Regions from separate parts of the Lysinibacillus sp. NPDC096418 genome, predicted to be linked through region 3. Evidence: riboswitches for the same ligand, from Rfam matches in the RefSeq annotation. Region 3 holds a riboswitch; each other region holds the start of a gene.
The links. A riboswitch is a leader RNA that binds a small molecule or an ion and turns the genes downstream of it on or off. The one in region 3 is predicted to bind cobalamin.
Positions count from the first base shown of each region.

Region 1 (5,398 bases), on a different contig from region 3:
ATATATAAACCGATAAGTGCAACTCCACCAATGATAAAACTCACGAGTACTTGAGCCTTCATAAAGCCGAAGAGAGCATCTTTTAAGCGGGTAGTAATGATCTTCATCTTGTTTGCAGTTTCTGGTTTTAAATATTTGTATACATTGCGTTTTATTTTAGGAATATCGAGCATAAATAAAAATAAGGCAATCATATAAACAAGAAGGCTAATAAAAAGACTAGGTATATCTGAAAGTAAGCTCGTAACTTTGCTATAATTGAAGAAGGTTAAAAAGGATTCTTCTACCTTTTTGATGAAATCCAATGTAGTATTTTGTAGTGAAGTTCGAACCTCGGTTGGGAAGTTTTCGGTATATTGGGAAATTTGCCCCTGCATCTGTAGCCACATATCAGTTAGCTTTGAAATATAATAAGGTGCTTGTTTAGAAATGGAAATAATTTGCGACATTAATTGTGTAATAGTAAAGTAACACATAACAGCAATAAATGCGGCACTTACTATATAAATAACAGCGACAGCTATTTTTCGTGACATTTTCCATTTACGTTTGAAAAACATGACAATAGGCTCTAACAAAAAGGCGGTAATTCCGGCTAAAATAATGGGAACCGAGACAGGTACAATGAAGTATCCCGCAATAATTAAACCGATAATGACAAGTGTTAGGAACAATGTTTTTCTTGAAATTGTTTTATTCAAAAAACTCACCTGCTTATAAAATTTTAAAAAATTGATGATTTATTAAGTGTAACATAAATTTTTTACGAAATTATGGCGTTCTGAAAGAAATAAAGGTAGGGATGGATAATGGAAAAAGATATATTACAACTTTTTAGTAATTTAACAGAGCATGACCGTGATATTCAATATGAAACTTTTGAAGAGTTAATGAAAATTGTAAAAGAACCTGTAGATTGGACGTATTCGGTCTGGGAACAGCTTATCAAGGCACTTACATATAAAAATGGGCATGTACGCGCACAGTCAGCACAGCTTTTATGTGCACTTGCGGCAAAAAGTGATCCAGAAGAACGGGTATTAGAAGACTTTATGAAAATTTGGGCTGTAACTTATGATGAAAACACTGTTACGGCAAGACATACACTGCAATCGATTTGGCGTATCGGATTAGGTGGACAGGTACAAAGGGATTTAGTTGTTTCGCGTTTAGCGAATCGATTCCACACATGTGTCGATGAAAAACATCCGACACTTATTCGTTATGATATCATAGTATCCTTAAAAAATTTATTTGATGCAACAAATGATATAAAGATATTGAATATTGCCCAGGATTTAATTGAGAAAGAGCAGGATACCAAATACAAAAGGAAATACAAGACAGCCCTTCGTTAAATGTCGAGGATGGCTGTTTTTCTATAGGCGCAAATGTTTTATTGATATAGTATACGGTAGGTTTAAGGCACGAGCTACTAAATCGGTGATCCAATATAAATTAATGATTATTTTAAGTTCGTAGTGCAGTTGTTTCGTGCGAAAAAACTGGGATTTTGTAGATTAGGGGAAATAGTGCTGGGTTATGTGAGTATTCGTAACCTTTCAACTATTAAAGGGCGTTAATTTATGATAAACTGCTTAACAAGTGAATAATTCTTGCAGAATAAAGGTGCTAACTATTAGCATAATCGGGAATTCGGTGAAAAACCGGAGCTGTTTCCGCAACTGTAAGTACAGAAGATATAAGAGAGAAACCACTGTCGATAGAAGAAAAATGCTTCTAGTGGATGGGAAGGTTCTTATTATTTCGCTACATAATCTTTGTAGTGAAGCTGTACAAGCCAGGAGACCGACCTTTATTTGAGCGTATAAGTACTCTTCGGAAGATAAGAGGATATACGGCAAATACATATTGAGCGTTATAGAGCGTGATCAATTATGCTATTTTCGTCGTTCCTTTTCGAAGGGGAGCGGCTTTTTTTATACCTATTTTTACTGGTATATAGCATTCCAGACGCACTATTAATGCGCGAATGAACTTATCGAAATGTATAGGGTCTTATAGCAGCAAGAACATTCTTATAGTAGAAGGGAGGGTCTAGATTTGAAAAAAGATGCACGCTATTCCAGTTATCCATTTATGCGTGAGAAAGTAACAACTGTTGACTTTGAAATACGTACCGACTGCTTAACAACTCATGTAGGAGTGGCGCTTGTAGCTGTCAAAAAAGAAGAAGTGGATGTAGTAAAAGAAGACCTGCTTGAAATTTTACCTATGGCTTATCATGTTAATGGATCAGTACGAGGGAAATTAGCGGTTACTGATGAGGATTTAGCTTGGCTAAGTAATCGCTATGATTTCTATGTGAGCCATGTCAAAGAAGAAATTCAAAGCTTTGTTTTACCGCAGGGTACGGAGGCAGCAGCGGCATTACACTTATGTCGTAGCGAGGCAAAAAAGTCATATCGTTCACTTCATAAAGTTTCTGAGGAACGAGAAGTACCAGAAATTCTATTTAATTATTTAGGTTTACTAGCCAACGTATTTTTTGTTATGGCTGTTTACATGAATCGACAAGCAGGCATTGTAGAAATTCCATTTATAAGTAAGTCTTACCCAATGAAAAAGAAAAAGGAGAATGTCTAAATTGAAAAAGATAGTTAAATTCCAATGGCTTTCAGTATTAATGCTTGCATTTTTACTTGTAGGCTGTGGCACAGCAGATGAAAAGGCGAAAGAGGATACATCAAAACAAGGTGCACAAACTGAAGAGTTAGGCTATAAAGTGAAGGATGACCGCGGTGAAGAAATAGCATTTGATGCCGTACCAGAAACAGTGATTTCATTAGCACCTAGTAACACGGAAATATTATTTGCATTAGGTGTAGGCGATAAGATTGTTGGCGCAACTGATTATGATACATATCCAGCCGAAGCGTTAGAAATTGAGCGTGTTTCGGATTCGATGGTATTTAACAGTGAGCGTATTTTAGGTTTGAATCCGGATGTAGTTATTGCTTATACAGTTGGTGAAAAAGATGCGCTAAAGGTACTTGAAGATGCTGGTGTAAAAGTGTTTGTTATTCAATCAGCAACATCTTTTGAAGACGTTTACGGTGACATCGAGCAACTTGCAAAAGTAATGGGTGTTGAAGATAAAGGTAAACAGTTAAACAAAGAGATTAAAGAGAAAATTGCTGTTGTTGAAGCAAAAGTAAAAGACGTGGAAACACCAAAAAATGTATATTACGAAGTTAGTTCACCACCTAACATTTTTACCCTTGGAGATGACACATTCCAACAAGATATTTTAGATGCAGCTAAAGTAAACAACGTATTTGGCGATCAAAAAGGTTGGATACAAGTTTCGGAAGAAGAAATCATTACGAAAAACCCTGAAGTTATATTAGTACCAAGTATAGGTGATAAAGATGTAGTAGGGGGAATTTTAGGTCGTAACGGCTGGAACACGGTACAAGCTGTTCAAAATAAACAAGTATTCTCATTAGATGAAGATACATTATCTCGTCCAGGTCCACGCATTGGTGAAGCAGTTGAGCTAGTAGCAAAAGCTGTATACCCTGAATTATTTCAATAAGTAAATGTTGTAGGAAGTCGTCTCATTTTATGAGGCGGCTTTTTACTGCTGAAATTGGTATTCTATCTTTTAATTTTATAAAATAGAGGTAAAGGTAATGGCTAAATCAAAGGAGGCGTAATGGATGAGACAATTTGACATGAAAGTTATTCCGTTTGAGGCAGTCTATAATTTCCGTGATATGGGTGGCTATAAGACAAGAGATGGGCGATTTGTAAAGGAAGGCTTGTTTTATCGCTCAGCAGCACTTGGTAAGATGACAGCGGCAGATAAGGAGCGTTTTGAAGCGTTAGGGATTAAAACGATTTTTGATTACCGGGACGACCATGAAGCCCAAAGTAATCCGAATCCGGAATTTTCTAATACTAAGTATATACAAATTCCAGCGAAGGGCAATCATGCTTTTGAAATGCCAACAAATGCTGAAAAAACAATGGGGCGACAAAACTTCTACAAAGTTGTCAATTCAGATATGTTCCGAGATTTTTATGCACAGATGCCATTTAATAATGCTTCATTTAAGAAATTAATGGCGACGATTCAACAACCCGAAAACTTAGGCCTCGTTCATCATTGTGCAGTAGGAAAAGATCGCACAGGGATTGGTGGTGCATTGATTTTATTAGCACTTGATGTACCTGAAGCGACAATTATGCAGGATTATTTAGATACCAATATTCATCTCCGCCCAATGGTAGAACGTATGAAACAAGTTATTCAACAGGATTTTAATGATAAAGAATTACAGCAATTTCACGCGCTAATGTCTGCTAAAGAAGATTATTTACAAGCAGCATTTAATGAGATGGATATACGCTATGGCTCAAAGGAGATATTTTTAGAACAAGAATTTAATCTGACAAAAGACAAACGTGAGCAGTTACAGGCATATTGCTTGCGCTAGATATATTCCTTCCCTCGGAAATGAGGGAGGGGATATTTTTTTGGAAGAAATATGTTAAGATACAGTATGTTTTTATTCATTACAGGAAGAAGTGACGTAAGTTGACTGATGCAGTCATGAAGAAAAAAGGAGATGGACAGTTAAGTTTATTTCACTTAACATGGCCCATTTTCTTAGAAGTATTTTTATTTATGTTAATGGGGCTAGCAGATACGTTTATGCTTAGTGCCTTATCAGATGATGCTGTCTCTGGTGTCGGAGCAGCAAATCAATATATTCATATTGCAATTTTAATCCTTGAAGTTGTCGGAAATGGGGCCGCGATAGTTGTGTCTCAGTATTTAGGTTCGAGGCGCTATCTTGAGGCAGCGAAGATTTCCGCGCTAGCGGTCACAATGAATGTAGCAGTCGGGTTGATTATGAGTATGGTATTCTTCTTGGGTTCTAGTCATTTAATGACGATGATGAATTTAAAAGGCGAAGTGCTTGCACATGCGCAAAGCTATTTAGTGATTATCGGTAGTTTCATATTTTTACAGGCAATCATTAATGCACTTGCGGCGGTTATTCGTGTGCATGGCTGGACGAAGCAGACGATGTACGTGTCACTAGGCATGAACATTTTGCACGTTGTGTTGAACTACGGTTTGATTTTCGGTAACTTAGGTTTACCAGAGCTAGGTGTACAAGGGGCGGCTATTTCTTCTGTTATTAGCCGGTCACTTGCCGTACTCGTATTTTTCTGGTTGCTCTATCGGGTCATGGAAGTACGTGTGAAGTTAGAATATTATTTCGCGTATTCAAAGGAATATGTGCGCAAAATTCTTAATATCGGCTTACCGTCAGCATTTGAGCAGATAATGTATCAGTTTTGCCAAATCATTTTCTTATACTATGCAACGTATTTAGGGGCAGAAACATTAGCGGCAAGACAG
Region 1 is NZ_JBIWEY010000004.1:43,255-48,652, reverse strand. Features, by position in the region: gene ytvI (sporulation integral membrane protein YtvI) at 1-710, opposite strand, end outside; gene ACIQZG_RS05815 (hypothetical protein) at 810-1,358, shown strand; cobalamin riboswitch at 1,611-1,832, shown strand; gene ACIQZG_RS05810 (hypothetical protein) at 2,065-2,607, shown strand; gene ACIQZG_RS05805 (ABC transporter substrate-binding protein) at 2,609-3,559, shown strand; gene ACIQZG_RS05800 (tyrosine-protein phosphatase) at 3,684-4,463, shown strand; gene ACIQZG_RS05795 (MATE family efflux transporter) at 4,580-5,398, shown strand, end outside.
Region 1: linked by a shared signal. The riboswitch ahead of ACIQZG_RS05810 (hypothetical protein) and the one ahead of ACIQZG_RS20595 (glutaredoxin family protein) in region 3 are both predicted to bind cobalamin.

Region 2 (5,398 bases), on a different contig from region 3:
TTAATAATACCAGGACTTACTGCAAGACGCGTAAATTCACCTACAGTGTTTAACTTTGCAAATGTTTTATCAGGAATATTATATTTGAATGCATTGATTGACATGGTCCCATCTCCCCTTATGAAAAAGGAGCCAGCATATCGCCAGCTCCAGGCCTTTATTAGAAATTATCTGGATAGAATCCTTGTGCTAAAATTTGAATGGCTTCAGCCGCACGAACCCCTTCTGATGCTGCCGAAAGTGGTAAAGTAACAAAACGCTCGTTCATCACTGCATCAGTCTCTTTTAACGCTGGATCATTTTTCAAGAAATTAATTTTTTCCTCTACGCTAGTAGACCCGTAGTCAATAACTACAATAACTTCAGGATTGCGCTCTACTGTGTCCTCTTTTGAAACAGTTGTCCAACCAGACTCAACATCACCGAAGATATTTTTACCACCTGCTACAGTGACAAGCTCATTCATGAAATTTTGCCCTGCGGTAGTAACATCTTGCTTTCCGTTGTCAAAAATAAGGACACGCAATTCTTCCTTTCCTTGTGGTAGCTTCGCTCGAATATCCTCTACTTCTTGTGACATTTGCACAATCAGTGCTTCCCCGCGCTCTTCTACTTCGAATATCTTCGCAATATTACGGATATCCGTGAAAATATCCTCTAATGAAGGATTAGTGGTGCTTGAAGATGTATGTAAATACGTGTGAATTCCTAGTGTCTCAAGCTCTTCTGGTGTACCTACACCCTTCTCACTAAATCCACTCTTCCAACCTGCATATAAAAAATCCGCTTCTGCATCAATCACCTGTTCTTTTGTAGGGTATTGCTCAGCCAAAACCGGAACTTGATCATAGGCCGCTTTTAAAGGTGCATAAATTTTATCATCTAAATACGCTGTTCCAACCATTGAATCTTCTAACCCTAATGCCAACATAATTTCTGTGACATGCTGATTTAAACTAATCGCTTTTTTAGGTGCTTCTGTATAAATCTGTGTCGTATCATTATTTTCAATCGTTACCTCTGTTGCTGCAGCTTGTGCTGGGTCCCACTGTTCATTTTCTGTTTCTGACTTCTGTGCTTTATCGTTCCCACAAGCTGCTAAAATACTTAACATTGCGATTGCAAGAATAAGCCACATGCTTTTAAATGTCTTCATGTCCTTTCCTCCTTTAATGATCAAAATTATATAGAAAGAAATCTATGATCCCTTTGCTAACTACAAGAATTGCTCTGGTATATAGAAAATATGTGGTTTTTTCGTAATGGGATGCACGCTAACCTCTGCATGTACGCCAAATACCTCTTTTAATATGGCAGGTGTTAATATATCTTGTGGTGTCCCATAAGCCATAATTTCTCCGTTTTGCATCACATAAATTTTGTCGCAGTAAGTCGCTGCAATATTTAAATCATGTAAGGCAACCACCACGGTAATCGGTAAACTCCGTATTAGGTCCATTAGCTGTAGCTGATGCTGAACATCCAAATGATTTGTTGGCTCATCTAATACCATTATCTTTGCCTGCTGTGCTAATGCCCTTGCGACAATAACACGTTTTTTTTCACCACCAGATAAGGAACTAAAATTACGTTCCGTTAAATGAACAATGCCAGCTTGGCGCATTGATTGTTCAATGATATCTCGATCCTCTTTCGTATCGCCTTCAATGAGTCGTTTATGTGGAGTGCGTCCCATAGCCACAAGATCCTTAACAGTAAAGTCAAATAGTACTGGTGTTTCCTGTCCTACAACTGCAAGTTGCTTGGCCATCTCCTTTGCGGATTGCTTGTAAATGTTTTCATTATATAAAAACACATCTCCGACTTGTGGTTTAAGCATTCTGTACATATTTTTTAATAACGTGGATTTCCCACTGCCATTTGGGCCAATTAAACCTACAAACTCTTGCTCATGGATATGCATCGATACATTTTTTAATATTTTCGCTTTTTGTACAGTGAAAGACAGATTTTGCGCAACGAATACCATTTAATCCCCCTCCCCGAATGAATAAGTTTGCCTACGGAGCATCCAAATAAAGAATGGACAACCACATAAAGCAGTAATAATCCCAATCGGCATTTCCTCTGGGGCAATGACAATACGCGCTACAGCGTCTGCCCATATTAAAAAGATCGCGCCAAGTAGTGCACTTACGGGTAAGACAAATTTATAATTAGAGCCAACAATCATACGTACAATATGTGGAATAATGAGACCTATAAAGCCAATTGCCCCACTAACTGCTACTAACACGCCCGTTAACAGAGAGATTAAGAGGATAAGGAGCAGTCGGAATTTTTCTATATTGACACCGAGTGTTACGGCTGATTCCTCACCTAGTAACAATAAATTCAAATGACGTGCGTGTAATCGTAAAATTAAATAGACAACAATAAATACGACGAACGGAATCGCTAAATTCGCCCACTTTGCACCAGCCAAGCTACCCATCATCCAATACATTACCGCCTTCAGACCACCCTCTTCTTTCGACATCATCAGCATAAAGTTCGTCATCGCTGATAACACGAGTGACACTGCAATACCTGCTAATAATAAACGAATAACTGAAATTCTTCCTTGTACTCGTGCTAGGAAAAACACGATTATCACGGCTACCGTCGCACCAATAAAGGCTGCAAATGACAGCGCATACATACCTAAATACGAAAAAGCACCAAGTAGTATAACAGACGTTGCTCCAACTGATGCACCCGAGGATATTCCTAAAATATACGGATCTGCAATCGAGTTACGAACTAGGGCTTGAATCGCTGCTCCCGAAATGGCAAGACCAGCCCCGACAATCATAGCTAGTAAGACTCTTGGTGTACGAATTTGCCAAATAATAATTTCTTGTGAGCGACTCCAGTCCGATTCAATGCCAAATAGATTGAAAGGCGCATGTGATAAAATTACACGCCACACCGTACTTGGTGTGATCGATACAGAGCCCACCATGACTGCTATCGTCATCGATACAAAGACGACACCAATCAGTATTACTAGGATTATGGCTATGTTTTTTGTTGTTTGATTCCTCAAAATGCTCTCCCCTCTTATAACAAAGGGCATAAAAAAAATCCCCTTGTCTACAAGAGGATGTCATAGTGAAATAATGGGTTTCTCTACCCTGTCACTACAACCATCCTCGTGGTTCTATGTAAATGTGTTGCTTTAATTGGCAGGTATCCTGGCTTAGGTTCATCGTCTATACGCCTTCCCATAACTTAGCTACAGTGGCATTGTGCATAGACTCCCCATTTACAGTTGCGGGACAGCATCGGAATTGCACCGATTTCCCTTTTAAGCAAATGTCCAAAGACATTTGCACCAATAAAAAACTTCATATTAAGTTATAAAATTTAGAATAGCAGAACTATTCTATTCTAGCAATCACACAAAATTATCCATTTTAGAATTTTCTTTGATATATAAGCACTACTTTATCATAAAGACTATTTATGTAACATGAAATCATTACTGATAATTTTCTGTTACAATAATAGTCAACGACGAATGAAATGAGGATTTTTATGTTAAAGACAATTGGCGTGCTCGCTCATGTCGATGCAGGTAAAACAACTTTCTCTGAACAGCTTCTTTATCATACGAATAGCATCCAAGCTAGGGGTCGTGTCGATCACCAAGATACATTTTTAGATAATCATGCAATCGAACGTGCGCGCGGAATTACTATTTTTGCCGAGCAAGGTCGCATGCAAATCGGAGATGATACATATACGCTTATCGATACCCCAGGTCACGTCGACTTTTCACCAGAAATGGAACGAGCTATACGTGTCATGGACTATGCAATTATTATCGTAAGCGCCGTTGAAGGAGTGCAAGGTCATACTGAAACGGTATGGCAACTTTTACGTCAATATCATGTACCGACGTTTTTCTTTATCAATAAAATTGATCGTGAAGGTGCAGATGTAAATGCAGTAATGGCGCAACTCCAAAAGGAATGTTCTGAGGACGTATTATTTATTAATGAGTCGCTTCGTTCGGACTATGTATCTAGCCAGATTACCGAATGGCTTGCGGAACGTGACGAATTGCTACTTGATTCTTTTCTTACTGAATCGCTGGATGCCTCTACTTGCCTTTCAAGCTTGCAAGCAATGATTAAAGGAGAACGAGCTTTCCCTTGCTTTATAGGATCGGCATTAAAAGATATTGGCATCAAGGAGTTTATAGCTCAACTTCCACTTCTATCTGCGACAAATTATGAAAAAGAAGCACCGTTTCAGGGCGAAGTATTTAAAATTCGTCATGACGGTCATCAACGTCTCACATTTATAAAAGCATTGCAAGGAACCTTACATGTTCGAGATGATTTTACGTTAGGAGTAGTTACAGAGAAGGTAACGGAAATTCGTATTTATAACGGTAATCGATTTGAAACTGTACAAGAAGTAAGTGCTGGGGAAATCTTTGCGGTGAAAGGACTAAGTCAGGCTCAAATTGGTGATGTCCTTGGTAGTTCAATAAATCCACAACCATTTGAGCTTGTACCGACATTACAGGCAAAGGTGCAATATGATGGAGGGCAACATATAAAAGATGTATTAAAAACCTTTCGTTTACTTGAAGCTGAAGAACCTACGTTACGAGTTATATGGAACGAAAAATTTCAAGAGATTCACGTGCATATTATGGGCGTCATTCAACTCGAGGTTCTTCGTGAAGTGCTAACTAACCGCTTTTCTCTAGTAATTACATTTGGTGAGCCTAAAATCCTATATTTAGAAACCATTGCGACGACTGTGACAGGCTACGGTCATTTTGAACCGTTAAAGCACTATGCCGAAGTACATTTATTGATGGAGCCAAACACGCGTGGAACTGGCATTACATTTGTCAATGCATGTCATGCCGATGATTTATCCGTTGGACATCAGCGACTCATTGAAAAACATCTATTTGAGCGCGAACATCATGGTTTATTAACAGGCTATCCTATTACAGATATTCGTTTTACTCTACTAACTGGACGTGCGCATAATAAACATACAGATGGTGGCGATTTTCGTGAAGCAACGTTCCGAGCGCTACGTCAAGGGCTCGAACAAGCTAAAAATGTATTGCTCGAACCATATTACCGCTTCAAACTTAAAGCACCGAACGATTTTATTGGGCGTATGATAACTGATGTTCAACAAGCAGCAGGAACTTTTGACGCACCTATTTTGACTGAGGAGCACGTTTTACTAACCGGCCGTGCCCCTGTAGCTACATTCATGAGCTACAGCACTAATTTTGCCGCTTATACAAATGGCAAAGGCTCACTATCACTGCAGTTTGATGGCTATGATTTGTGTCATAACACTGCTGAGGTTATTGCTCAGATTGGCTATGATAAAAATGTTGATCCTGAATACACAT
Region 2 is NZ_JBIWEY010000041.1:16,429-21,826, forward strand. Features, by position in the region: gene ACIQZG_RS21275 (precorrin-3B methylase) at 1-104, opposite strand, end outside; gene ACIQZG_RS21280 (ABC transporter substrate-binding protein) at 161-1,156, opposite strand; gene ACIQZG_RS21285 (heme ABC transporter ATP-binding protein) at 1,217-1,990, opposite strand; gene ACIQZG_RS21290 (FecCD family ABC transporter permease) at 1,991-2,980, opposite strand; cobalamin riboswitch at 3,171-3,357, opposite strand; gene ACIQZG_RS21295 (GTP-binding protein) at 3,541-5,398, shown strand, end outside.
Region 2: linked by a shared signal. The riboswitch ahead of ACIQZG_RS21290 (FecCD family ABC transporter permease) and the one ahead of ACIQZG_RS20595 (glutaredoxin family protein) in region 3 are both predicted to bind cobalamin.

Region 3 (5,398 bases):
TTTTCAATAGACGAAAAGATGCATTGAACTACATTGAGTTTATGATTCAAGAATGTAATAACCTTTTTGATTAAGTATTTGCTTCTTGAACTAACGGAGAGTTTTTAGTACAACAAGGATTTATAACGTATACATAACTACACCTAATAACGTTTCCAAACGCAAGTTTGGAAACACACCAAAAAGGCACGAATGTTGTTAAATCAACGTTCGTGCCTTTTTACGAGGACTATTGTTTATACAGCTTTTTATGTAAAGCTATATAAACATAGCTACGATAGGACTTTTCGAGATTTTTCAGAGTATGTTATCTTAATAAAAATAAAAATAAAAACCTGTATATAGAGACAATTTATTAAGCTGTATACCTGCATTTTTTTATCGTTCTTCTACTTCAATTACAGGGGCTATAGTTGAAAAACTATCTTCCGCAATCGGGAGAGATTCTGTAATAAGGATCAGCGCTCGTTTTCATTAAAGGGCCATATAACTGAATAAGAATCTTGTTATAATGTAATAAAGATGATTGGAGAATCGATTTGAAAATTAACTATCCTTTTAAACCAAAATCAAATAAAAAACTGATACCAGGTCAATTCTGGGCGATTCCTTTACATAATGGAATGTTTGCTTGCGGTAGGGTTATACAGGTTACGGGAGAATATAGTGCCCCGCCAACAAGGACTTTCCTTGCTGGTTTGATGGATTGGATAGAAAGTGTTCCTCCTACATCAGAAGCAATTGCAGGGTCAAAAACTTTAATTCAAGGAGTAGCACACATTAATTGCATATACGAAACTGGATTAGGCTGTATGATCACTGGGTACCGTCCATTGGAGTTAGACTCTATTGAGCCTAATTATTTTCGTTCTCAAACAAGCTACCAACCTGAATATTGTAAATTAATGAAAGGGTTAGAAGAAATAAGACCAATTACAAAAGAGGAATGGGAAAAATGTGAAACCTTGGGGATTTGGGGTATGGATTACATAAGGGTACTTGCAGAATCAAAGTTATTAAGCTAAAGGTCACATTTTCAGAAGTTGAATTTGCGTCTTTTTGCTTTTAATGTGCCAATTATTCCGATTGATATTCATACGTCTTGAGGTGTGTGTGATTTATCGATTTAATTGTAGGTCCAGAAGAAATTTCATAGGTCATTCGATGGATATTTGTAAATAGTGTTTCACCGTAAATAAAGTTGTTTAAAAAAATGAGCTGATACTTCAAAATGAATAGTATTGGCTCTTGTCATTTACGATGCAGTAAAAGAATGGGGTATCGAATAGTTAAAGTAAGGCATGATTTTTACGATTGAAGGAGGTACGTATTTTGGCAAAAGTAAGTATAAAGCACATTGACGCGTTTAGTTCCATTCCAGAGAAAGGGAATCCAGCTGGTGTTGTATTGAATGGCGAGGATTATACAGAAAAACAAATGCTCACTATTGCTGCAACAGTTGGATTTAATGAAACAGCTTTTGTTGTTTCTTCGAACATTGCTGATTTTCGAATTCGTTACTTTACACCTGGACATGAAATGAATTTATGTGGTCATGCGACAATGGCAACGATTTATGCTCTAAGAATGAATGGACTTTTAGAAAAATCAGCTTTTACAATTGAAACGAATGCAGGTGTATTGCCGATACAGACTTGTGAAAAAAATAATCAATTACTAATCACTATGCAACATGCAAAACCACAGTTTCAATCATTTAGTGGTTATAAGTCTGATTTAGCAGCTTCCATTGGATTACGAGAAGATGATTTACATTCAGAATATCCAATTGTTTACGGAAGTACAGGCATTTGGACTTTAATTATCCCGATTAAAGAGTTATCAAGCTTTTCAAAAATGACACCCAACACCGAAGAATTTCCGAAGGTATTATTTGAGATGCCAAAAGCTTCTATACACCCTATCTGTTTTGAAGTGCGAGATCAGGGAAGTGATCTGCATGCTCGTCATTTTTCATCTCCTTATTCGGGTACTATTGAAGATGCAATTACAGGAACAGCTTCAGGTGTGATGGGCGCGTATTATAAAAAGTATGTAAATGAAAATATTAGTTTGCCTGCGACACTTATTGTTGAACAAGGACATGAAATCAATAAAGATGGACGCGTATATGTACATGTAAAAGAAGAAAAAGAGCAACTAGACATCTCTATCTCAGGTACGGCTGTTTTTGTGAAGAATATTGAGATTGAAATAGAATAATCCATCATATGGGGACATTCTTTAAAGATTCGCCTGCCATCAGGGTAGCAGGGTTGGCTAGGCTTTACCTTGTGAAATGAGAATGTATACGACAACAATTCTAATAAGGGAATTTATGAGGTACTTTCTTTGTCAGTGGCCTCGCATAAAGTTTTGGTGTCCGATAATATATCGTTACTTTTGCTTATGCTATACTATATTGGCTGTTAGCGAACCATTGTACTAGAGTGATAGGGATTTAAAGAGTAGATTATTAGCAAGTTATTATATTGAGTCATTTGACGAAAAATATAGAATAGTTTGATTTTAAGGAATTCCCTTTTCTAGATTTACTTTTTATTTGAAGGATGGTACACTTAGTTCTATTGAAAAAACAATATATTGTGTTCGTTTTATCAAGGTACTACTATATGTAGTTTAAAAGGGAAGTTCGGTGCAATACCGACGCTGTCCCCGCAACTGTGAAGCTGACGATGATTAAAGCCACTGTGCATCTGCATGGGAAGGAAATCAGAGGATGAAGCAAAGCCAGGAGACCTGCCTATATAAAACAAATCAATCATTTCTTCGGGGAATAAGAAATGGGGACGTCACCTTTTTGGGTATTTTAAACGTTTCTATTTCAGGCTATCTCTCTAAGAGATAGCCTTTTTTATATTTTGAAAAGAGGGATTTAAATGAAACTGTATACGAAAACAATCTGTCCAAAATGTCTTTGGGTAAAATCGGAATTAAAACGTGCAGGACTTGAAGCGGAAATTGTGAACATTGATCACGACGAACAAGCAAAGCAAACAATTATTGAAGCAGGCTTTTTAAGCGTACCTGTTCTTGAAGTAAAAGGAACATTTATAGGAGATGTAAAAGAAATAGTTTCTCAAATTGAGATGATTGCCTAATGATAGTTTTTGCTAGTCGTACAGGGAATGTTCGAAGTGTTGTTTCTAAATTAGGGGTGGAATCGATTGAAATCTCTGAAGGATTACTGTTAGATGAGTCCTATCTTTTAATAACATACACAGACGGATTAGGTGATGTCCCTGAAAAAGTGACTCGTTTTTTAGAACAAAACAAGGAGTTTTGTAAGGGAGTAGTTGTCAGTGGCAATAGTAACTTTGGGCATACAGTATTTGGCGGTGCCGGAGAAAAAATTGCAGCAACGTATGATGTTCCCTTAGTGCGTAAATTAGATTTACGAGGATATCAAGCTGATTATGATGCAATACAAATGTTTTATGAAATGAGAGTGTTGGGATGAAAACATATTTAAAGCTTAATAATGATGTACTGAATCGTTATAGCACAACAGGTCAACTAGAGTTAGAAAAGGATCGTGAAGCAACGCGCCGTTACTTTTTAGAATATGTAAATGTGCGTCTACGTTATTTTATTGATATCGAAGAAAAAATTCGCTATTTAGTCGATGAGGGTTACTATGAAAAACAATTTATCGACAAGTATGATATGGAATTTATTAAACAGCTATACAAGAAAGCCTATGATTATAATTTTCGTTTCCCATCCTTTATGAGTGCGAGTAAGTTTTATGATAGCTATGCAATGAAAAGTCGTGATGGGGAAGAAATTTTAGAAAAATATGAGGACCGAATTGTCATCATAGCTTTATATTTAGCACAAGGTGACACGGTCTTAGCTGAACGTTCGGTAGAAGCTATGATGGAAGCATATCAACCTGCAACGCCAACAGCATTAAATAGTGGGAAGAAAGCACGTGGCGAATTAGTAAGCTGTTTTAAATTATCAATGGATGACTCCATGAATAGTATTGCTGAAAATATTGGTTATTGTTTGGAGCTATCACGCCTTGGTGGTGGAGTGGGGGTAAACCTAACAGATTTACGTCCATTAGGTGATCCGATTAAAGAGATTTTAAATCGTGCAAGTGGCGTAATCCCAGTCGCTAAACTTTTAGAAAATTCTTTCAGTTATTCAAATCAGCTCGGACAACGAAATGGCTCAGGAGTTGTCTATCTAAATATTTTCCATGCAGACATTGAAAATTTTATTTCATCAAAAAAACCGAATGCCGATGATAAAATTCGTCTCGCAACGCTATCAACGGGAATTATTATCCCAAGTATTTTCTTCGAACTCATGAAACGTGATAAAGATATTGTGTTGTTTAGTCCATACGATATATTTAGAGAATATGGAAAGCGTATGTCTGATATTTCGATTTCAGAGATGTACTATGAATTCCTTGATAATCCGAATATCCGTAAAATTAAGCGTTTGAATGCGCGTAAGCTTTATACAGAAGTGAAAAAAGCACAATTTGAATCAGGCTATCCATTTGAAATTTTTGATGATAATGTCAACGATGTGCATCCACTCAAAAATATCGGTCGAGTAAAAATGTCAAACTTATGTACAGAAATTTTACAAGTACAGCAAACAAGTATAATTACTGACCAAGATGAACCGAATGAATACGGGTTAGATGTATCGTGTAACTTAGGGTCAATTGATATCCATGCAGCAAGTAAAGTAAATGATTTTGGAACGTTAGTTGATACAGCTATGCACCTATTAACGAATGTGTCACAAATGACGAACATCAAGAATGTACCGTCTGTTGTAAAAGCGAATAAATTAATGCATTCAGTAGGGCTTGGTTGTATGAATCTACATGGCCACCTGGTTACAGAGGGAATCATGTACGGCTCGAAGGAATCGATTGATTTTATGGATCATTTTATGGAAGCGATGAACTATTATTCACTCAAATCATCAATGGAGATTGCCAAAGAAAGTGGCGAAACATTCTACCGATTTGAGGATAGTGATTACGCTTCAGGCATTTATTTTGGTCAATATGTAAATAAACTCGAAGAAGAATTATCTCCTGTAGTGTTAAAAGCACTTGGTAATATTCCAATCATTACGACAAAGATGTGGGAAACATTAAAGCAGGATGTTATGCAATACGGTTTATTCCATTCATATCGTTTAGCTATTGCACCAACTGGTAGTATTTCATATATTCGTAGTTGTACAGCTTCAATTGCTCCAAGTACAGAGCGTGTAGAGGTACGTGACTATGCGGATAGTCGAACAATTTATCCAATGCCGCATTTAACGAATGAGAATAGCCATTTATATGTAGAAGCATATGATGTTAATCCTTATGATTTAATCGATTTATATGCAGCTT
Region 3 is NZ_JBIWEY010000038.1:8,525-13,922, reverse strand. Features, by position in the region: gene ACIQZG_RS20615 (aminoglycoside adenylyltransferase domain-containing protein) at 1-74, shown strand, start outside; gene ACIQZG_RS20610 (Imm26 family immunity protein) at 540-1,025, shown strand; partial or broken gene ACIQZG_RS20605 (DUF3888 domain-containing protein) at 1,078-1,164, opposite strand; gene ACIQZG_RS20600 (PhzF family phenazine biosynthesis isomerase) at 1,333-2,223, shown strand; cobalamin riboswitch at 2,605-2,782, shown strand; gene ACIQZG_RS20595 (glutaredoxin family protein) at 2,901-3,122, shown strand; gene nrdI (class Ib ribonucleoside-diphosphate reductase assembly flavoprotein NrdI) at 3,122-3,481, shown strand; gene nrdE (class 1b ribonucleoside-diphosphate reductase subunit alpha) at 3,478-5,398, shown strand, end outside.